One region of the Sphingobacterium sp. G1-14 genome, then DNA from elsewhere that is predicted to be linked to it. Evidence: riboswitches for the same ligand, from Rfam matches in the RefSeq annotation. Region 1 holds a riboswitch; the other holds the start of a gene.
What was found. A riboswitch is a leader RNA that binds a small molecule or an ion and turns the genes downstream of it on or off. The one in region 1 is predicted to bind thiamine pyrophosphate.
Positions count from the first base shown of each region.

Region 2: linked by a shared signal. The riboswitch ahead of CBM24_RS01925 (TonB-dependent receptor) and the one ahead of thiS (sulfur carrier protein ThiS) in region 1 are both predicted to bind thiamine pyrophosphate.

Region 1 is NZ_CP021381.1:3,838,047-3,842,453, forward strand. Features, by position in the region: gene CBM24_RS16595 (alpha-L-rhamnosidase) at 1-1,794, opposite strand, end outside; TPP riboswitch at 1,955-2,050, shown strand; gene thiS (sulfur carrier protein ThiS) at 2,110-2,316, shown strand; gene thiC (phosphomethylpyrimidine synthase ThiC) at 2,363-4,177, shown strand; gene CBM24_RS16610 (thiamine phosphate synthase) at 4,174-4,407, shown strand, end outside.
Region 2 is NZ_CP021381.1:442,249-446,655, reverse strand. Features, by position in the region: gene CBM24_RS01940 (lipopolysaccharide biosynthesis protein) at 1-511, opposite strand, end outside; gene CBM24_RS01935 (acylphosphatase) at 556-837, opposite strand; gene CBM24_RS01930 (amidohydrolase family protein) at 956-2,131, opposite strand; TPP riboswitch at 2,360-2,485, shown strand; gene CBM24_RS01925 (TonB-dependent receptor) at 2,540-4,407, shown strand, end outside.

The DNA of each region.
Region 1 (4,407 bases):
CGGGCTGATTCCGTCTACATAATCGACATAGCGTTTGATATTTAGGTAGCATTCTTCTAATGCACGTGGATCTCCATAAAACTGATAGATCTGCCATGGAATGATGGCAATGGTGCTTGTCCAATCCAAACCATTTGCGGTACCGTAGCCCCATCCGCCAGTTGGAATAATATCGGGTAAGACACCATTCTCCTGTTGTTCATCACGATGATCCGCCATCCATTTTTCATAAACTGTTATCCCGTCAAAATTGTATAGAGCTGTTTCAATCGCAAGGTGCCCATCCCCTGTCCAGCCGTTCTTTTCCCGTTGCGGACAGTCTGTAGGATAGCCCATCAAATTGGACAAGTAGGCATTGTTGGTCGCTGTCCATAGTTTATTGACCAACGCTGATGATGTCTTGAGCTGTCCAATAGCAGACACATCACTATGCATAAAATAGGCGGTCACAGCCGAACTATCCAATGCAATTGCGGCACTGCTGCTAACCTCGACATAACGAAACCCTTTGTAACCGAACTTGGCCATAAACTCATCCTCGCGGCCACTTAAGGTCAATATATCGGTCTGAAAAGGCTCCTTTTCCTTATCGCCCCGATAATAAACATCAATATTGGACTGATCAAGATGCCCATCGGCCTGCAATCGCTCACCATGCTTGATACGCAGCATAGTACCCGCAGCTCCTTTCACTCTAATTTTTGTAATCCCGGCCATATTCTGGCCCATATCGAACACATAGGTACGTTGGTCTATCTTTGTCACTGATTTTGGCTTATAGGACTTTACGAGCCGAATCGGTACCATCTGTTGGGAAACGATATGCGCTGATGGCGCATTTCTATACTGAACAGCCGGCCAGGCCGAATCATCGTATTTTGGTTTATCCCAGTTAGGTATTTCCAGTCTTGCATCGTAATGCTCACCAGTGTAAATATTATTATAGGTGATTGGCCCCGAAGCAGTCTTCCACTGCTTATCCGAAACAATGGTTTCCGTCGTTCCATCTGTATAAACGATTTTCAGTTCTAAACAGAATGTTGGCCGGGCCCGCCATGGTGCTTTATCAAAGTTCCAAACGGCCAGTGGTTGATGATTATACCAGCCATTCCCCAAAACAACGCCAATGGCGTTCTCTCCTTTTTGAAGCTGCTGGGTTACGTCCGTCACGACATACAATGTGCGTCGGTCAAACCGAGTATACATTGGATCCAGACGGTGGTCGCCAACGCGCTGGCCATTAATGGAAAGTTCATATAATCCCGCTGTGGCAATATACGCGCGGGCAGATTTTATCTGCTTATTTGCCTTAAATTCTCTTCTAAAATAAGGCGTTTCCCGTGCATGAATATCCTTATTGTCGCTGATCCATTTTCCTTTCCAAAGGTCCATTCCCATCATTCCTGTTTCGAAAGATGCTATTTCAGAACGTGTTGATACACCATCCTTATCCCATATTTTAACCTTCCAGTAGTACTTAGTCTGTGGCTTTAACTGTGCGCCGTTATAGGGCACTAACATAGCCGAGCTGAACTGTTTGCCACTATCCCAGCTATCTTTTGTCTCTTTCAGTAATGCCAGCGAATCTTGCCCTAAAAGGATCTGATAAGCTTGTTGTACCGCACCTTTACGTTGGTCCTCAAGTCGCCAGCTAAGTCTCGGGTGAATTGCATCAATACCCAACGGATTGACCAAATGTTCGCATGTCAACTGCACGGCGCTGCAGTTGTGTTTAGGTTGGGCATAAGTGTTGCTAGCGATACACAACAGTGTTGTCAATAAAATCCTACGCATTAAAAGATACTATTCTTGGTGGTTGTTAAATTGTTTTAGCTGATTCAAAAAACTAATATATCAAATATTTCCCACATACTGACCTGTACTTTCCTGCACAATATGCCTAAGTCTGTAAAATAAATTTCTTGCAACTTTCATAAAAATAACCTTATCTTAGTCGCAACTTTAGGGGTGTCTGCTCGTGCAGGCTGAGATTTTACCCTTAGAACCTGATCCGGATCATACTGGCGTAGGGAAAAGTGAGCTGTCTACAAGGTGCATTGCTGTGCCTTTGTGTAGCCATTCCTAAAGTTTTACCAAAAAAATTAAGGAATGGAACTTACAATAAACCATCAGATTCGATTTTTCGATCCCACACTTACTTCACTTGAAGGCTTGTTGCTTTTGGAATTATCTGGCAAAACTCAGGGTGTGGCTGTAGCCATCAACAACAAAGTCATCCCCAAAAAGGACTGGGCTACGACAACACTTAAACCTTACGATCAGATTATCTTAATTACCGCATCTCAGGGCGGATAGCCATTTCCAAAAAATCAACCGAGTAATTCACCCAATACAGAAAAAAATGACAGCTGAAACAATTACGCAATCACCCTTTCCAAATGCAAAGAAAATTTTTGTATCCGGAAAACTATTTCCTATTCAAGTCGCCATGCGTCAAATCACCTTGAGTCCAACCAAATTAACGAATGGAGAAGTAGAAATTAATCCGCCGGTAACAATTTATGATACTTCTGGACCTTATACGGATGATACCGTCCATATCGATATCCGAAAAGGCCTCCCTCGCCTTCGCGATCAGTGGATCTTGGATCGTCAGGATGTCATACAGCTAGCTGGCATAAGCTCTGAATATGGACAAAAACGCCTTTCTGATCCAACGTTAGATGAACTCCGATTTGCGTATAGCCATAAACCGAAAGTAGCCTCTGCCGGCAGGAATGTCACCCAATTACATTATGCAAAGCAAGGCATCATTACCCCAGAAATGGAGTACGTTGCTATCCGTGAAAACCAACGTATCGAGCAGCTCACGGCCAGTACCCCCGGAATGGATCATCAGCATAAAGGGCAAAACTTTGGCGCTAGAACACATAATAAAGCTATTACACCAGAATTTGTCCGTGAGGAAATCGCTGCCGGAAGAGCGATCATCCCCAATAATATAAATCATCCTGAAAGTGAACCCATGATTATCGGGCGCAACTTTCTTGTTAAAATTAATGCCAATATTGGCAATAGCGCCGTAAGTTCAAGTATAGAGGAAGAAGTTGAAAAAGCGGTATGGGCCTGTCGTTGGGGAGCCGATACCATCATGGACCTATCCACTGGCAAAAATATTCACGAAACCCGCGAATGGATTATCCGTAACTCGCCCGTTCCAATCGGTACGGTACCGATCTATCAGGCGCTCGAAAAAGTGAAGGGGGTGGCCGAGGACCTTACCTGGGAAATATTCAAAGATACCTTGATTGAACAGGCCGAACAGGGTGTTTCGTACTTTACCATACACGCCGGCGTACTGCTTCGTTATATCCATCTCACCGCTTCTCGAGTAACGGGCATTGTCTCCAGAGGTGGGTCTATCATGGCCAAATGGTGTCTTTTCCACCACAAAGAGAACTTTCTCTATACCCATTTTGAGGAGATCTGTGAGATTATGAAGCGATATGATGTTGCTTTTTCACTTGGCGATGGTCTCCGTCCAGGAGCCATTGCGGACGCCAACGATGCGGCTCAATTTGCTGAGCTCGAAACACTGAGCGAACTCACCAAGGTCGCCTGGAAACATGATGTTCAGGTGATGATCGAAGGTCCAGGGCATGTTCCTATGCAATTGATCAAAGAGAATATGGACAAGCAATTGGCTTGTTGTGACGAAGCTCCATTTTATACCTTGGGTCCCTTAACAACTGATATCGCTCCAGGTTATGACCATATCACGTCGGCCATTGGAGCTGCGATGATCGGTTGGTATGGATGTGCGATGCTTTGCTATGTGACGCCCAAAGAACATCTGGGCCTACCAAATAAAAAAGACGTTAAAGACGGTGTAATCACCTATAAACTAGCTGCCCATGCGGCCGATTTGGCCAAAGGACATCCGGGTGCACAATACCGTGATAATGCCTTGAGTAAAGCGAGATTTGAATTTAGGTGGGAAGATCAATTCAACCTTTCCCTGGATCCAGATACCGCACGGGAGTATCATGACGAAACGTTGCCTGCGGATGCGGCCAAAGTGGCTCACTTCTGCTCCATGTGCGGGCCCAAATTTTGCTCGATGAAAATTACGCAGGAAATCAGAGATAGTGCCGCACAAGGAATGCTGGAAAAATCGCAGGAATTCATCGCACAAGGAAAAGAGATCTATTTATGATCATCGCTTTGACAGCAGCAGAAACGATCCCTTCTGAAATAGGGATTATAAATGCTTTGTTTAAAGAAGGACTTGATATCCTGCATTTGCGCAAGTATCATTTTACGGACCTACAAATGTCCAGGTACGTTGAATCTATAGATTCAACGTACCTGGACAGATTGGTCCTACATTCCCACCCTCACCTATCGGCTGAGCTCGGAATCGCACGTATTCATATGACCGAAAAG
Region 2 (4,407 bases), 2.9 Mb from region 1:
CATCTTTTATCAGATAGGGAACTAGCGCAATAAAGAATAGGTTAAGAATAACCATAATACCGATGTTGGCCAATTTAATAGCACCAAATCGAATAGGCCTTCCCTCCGATCTCAATTTCGCAAAAGGAACAATAGCTAAAGCATCCAATGCCAATATGAGGGCGAAATACTTCACATAGCTCTCGTAATCGGCATTGTAAGTTCCCTTATTCAACCAGCTACCAATAGTGCCAGCAAAGACTATGGCCGTAATAAAAAATAATGTTGCCAAAGAAGCAATGACGATAAAACTGTTATTGAAAACCTGCTTTTTATCCTTTTCTTCGACTTTTTGGAGAAACCTAAAAAAAGTTGTTTCCATTCCAAATGCCAAAACGGCATTGATCATGGATGCCCAGGCGTACATATTAGTAAATATTCCGTAGGACGCAGGTGGATATTTGAGGACATACAATGGCGTCATGACGAAATACAGCATACGGGCTATAATCGTACTCAGGCCATAAATCATGGTCTGTCCGGCGAATTTTTTAAGTACTGACAAGGCGAAACGGCTTAAGATTGAACTCTTTTAACTACTTCAAAATTGGAAAAGCCCTTCATTTCGCCTTCCTTTACCTCAACACTTTCAACGATTGCACCCTCGGGTCCTTCTTGGCAGAACTCCAACAGTGAATCTAGTGCAAAATCGTCGCCCTCGCCCTCTATATAGACAGAACCATCTTTTAAATTGACAACAAAGCCTCTAACACCGACTTGATCTGCAACCGCCTTGGTTGTCAATCTAAAAAAGACCCCCTGTACTTTACCTCTTATTGAAATATTCAAATGTTTCATCTGTAACTTATTTTTTCTTCCATCGGTCAGATGGAACTTACCATGACTATAGTTTCGTTATTATAGTCATGGACGGTTCAATAAGAGCAAAAGTACAGAAGTTTTGGGGAATTAAATACTACGCTAAACGTTTTACCTTAACATCTTCATTTAGGCGCATGTGTTCCATACCTTGCAACAACACAATCCCAGGTTTTTTACCCACTTCAAGTGAGCCAAATTCATTCTCAATGTTCAACGCGATAGCACCATTGATTGTAGCCCATTGAATAGTCTGCAAGAAATCCAGATCCTCAAAGTGCGCATGCAATACCTTTAGCTCCTCCAAAATGGACAATGTATCGTTTGAAGCTAAACTGTCCGTTCCGATTACCAAACGCTGTCCGGCATTCATAAAATTCTGAACCTTTGGTAATGTTCCCTCAATATAAAGGTTGGCTTTTGGACAGAGACACCACATCACATCACGATCCATACGCTCTACAAAATCCAAATCTTTAAGAGAGGTATAGGTGTTATGAACCAACAATAATTTATTTGGATAAGGCAAATAAGGAAGATAAGACTGAATCGAATTTCTTGCCTGCGCCTTAATCGCATCAGCATTTTTTCCTATACTTTTATAAAAGTCCAAGAACTCACCCATTTTATAACGGAACAGTTTATTCTCCTCTTCACTTTCTTGATTGTGAATACTGATAATATTTGTTTCCGGAACCATCTTCTTGAATTTCTTAAAAAGGACCTTCGAACAAGAATAGGGAGCGTGCGGAGTAATGGATACATGCCCATTCCTAAACTCTTGGGTCAACGATTTAGCCTCCTTTAACTTAAAGTCAGCTTCTTCAGGTTCAATTCCGAGCACCTCCACAAATGTGTGATATAATATCTGTGAATCTTCCTTCAATTTTGAAGAATTATCAGTGTTGGCGTGATCTCCGACTGCGACAATACCATTTTCGTACATATCTCGATCGGCTTTGGCCATAGCGTCATCTATTTTTTTCATCGATGCCGACCGCGTTGTCATCACCTTACTGAGAAAGCTCGGAAGCCCCGTACCTTTAGGAACAATACCTTTCATATGCGACAATTCAATGTGGCAATGTGCATTGATAAAACCTGGAATTATCACTCCTTCATATCTCTCAACCTTCGTTTTATCTGAAGGTGTAAATGAAGTTGGGTCATAGATACCTTGAATTACCCCCTCCTCATCTACCGAAACAATACCGTCTTTTATTGGCATTGAAGTAATCGGCAGAATATAATTAGCGCTTAAATATTTTAACATTTTATCTCCTCACTATCAATTTAGTAACTAAAATTTTTTGACCTGTATGAATACATACCTCTAGTAGAAAAATTCATGCCAAGGTACCTAAAAAGAACAATAAATACCAAAAACAACAATTTGCACAAATTTTTAACCAAAAAGAAATAATACCGCAAATCCACTCTTTTCCATTTGTCATAAATTACTTCTTTATACTTCATTTCAATTTTAAATTTATATATTCGCAGCATCGAATAGGGGTGCCTTGTTTTGTCAGGAACACAAATAAAGGCTGAGATTATACCCAACAGATTAAATTCTGTACACCTGATCCAGATAATGCTGGCGTAGGGAGAGGTTAGTTAAATAGTGCGGTCATAGTAACCCCTTGCTATGATTTGTTTAACTCAAACAAAATACATTACCATGATCAAATTTTTGATTTGTAGCTCCTTAGCTACTATTTCAAGCCAAATTGCCATTGCGCAACAAAATCTGACAATTAAAGCTGTAGACAATACTAATCAGACCCCCTTACAGTATGTTTCCATATCCATAGATGGACAAGCATCCTTCGCTGGCCAATCGGACAAAAATGGACTGATTAAACTATATCGTATCAATACAGGTAAGCACCAGATCCAGGTATCTTCTCTTGGATATAAAACATGGAGCCAAAATGTGGATGTTAAAGACAATTTGGAGCTTACGGTAGCGTTAGAACCTAGTACAATTCAAATGGAAGAGGTACTTGTTCAATCTACCCGTGCCAAAAGAAATGCTCCTACAACCTTTAAAAACATCTCCAAAGAAGAAATAACGCGTAATAACCTCGGCCAGGATATTCCATTCCTTTTAAATCAGACTCCATCCGTGCAGGTCAATTCCGATGCCGGTGCAGGTATAGGTTATACCGGAATGACAATCAGGGGATCGGATAATCAACGAATCAACGTAACATTAAATGGAATCCCTTTAAATGATGCGGAGAGCATGGGTTCATTTTTTGTAAACCTTCCCGACTTTGCCTCTTCTACCGAGAGCATCCAAGTTCAGCGTGGTATTGGGACTTCGACGAATGGTGCCGGATCATTTGGAGCCTCATTAAATATTCAGTCCAATACGTTAGTCGAAACCCCTTACGCAGAGCTCAACAATTCATTTGGCTCCTACAATACCTGGAAAAATACAGTCAAGGTAGGTACCGGGCTAATTAACGACAAATTTGCCTTCAATGCCAGATTATCTCGAATCAGTAGCGATGGTTATATCGAAAGAGGTAGTTCAGACTTACAATCTTTTTATGTGGACGGAGGTTATTATGGCAAGAAACATATTTTAAAAGGAATTGTATTCTGGGGAAAAGAAAAGACATATCAAGCCTGGAATGGCGTTCCCGAACCATTGATTACTGGCGATCGATCACGCATGGATGACTATGCAGATAATGCACTCGAAATCTCGGGCGCAGAGAAGGATCGTTTCATGAACGCCGGCCGGGATTATAATCTATATACGTATCAAAATCAAACAGATAATTATACGCAGAAACATCATCAACTTCATTATACCAATATCCTGAACGACAAATTGACGCTCAATACAGCCCTACACTATACAAGAGGTTATGGTTACTATGAAGAAATGAGACCCGGAGATAAACTAAGTAAATACGGTTTGCCTAACGTCATCATTGGTAAAGATACCATACAAAAAACAGATCTCGTCCGCAGGAGATGGCTTGATAATTATTTTTATGGCATGACCTATGCCCTAAATTACAGACCGAATGATCAGCTTGAAATTACTTGGGGTGGAGCTTATAATCAATACAAAGGAAAACATTATGGCCAGGTGATTTGGGCACAATATGCATCAACAGGTTTTCTTGACGATAAATATTACTTCGGGAAATCACAAAAAAATGATTTCAGTAATTTCTTAAAGGTCGATTATAAACTAGATAAGTGGATATTAATGGCCGATATTCAATATCGGAATGTAGATTACCACATGTATGGTGATGATGATAAGGTGAAAAATTATAATTATCATCCTAAGTTTAATTTCTTAAACCCTAAAGCTGGTGCAACTTATTTGCTAAATGACCATTCAAATGTATACGCTTCTTATGCCTTTGCACAGAAAGAACCTGTTCGCAAGGATTTTATAGAGAAAAATAGCGCCTTACCCGACCCGACCCCGGAGAAAATGCAGGACATCGAATTTGGCTATCGCTTTACAAATGAAAAATTCAACATCGGATTGAATGGGTATGGCATGTTTTACAAGGA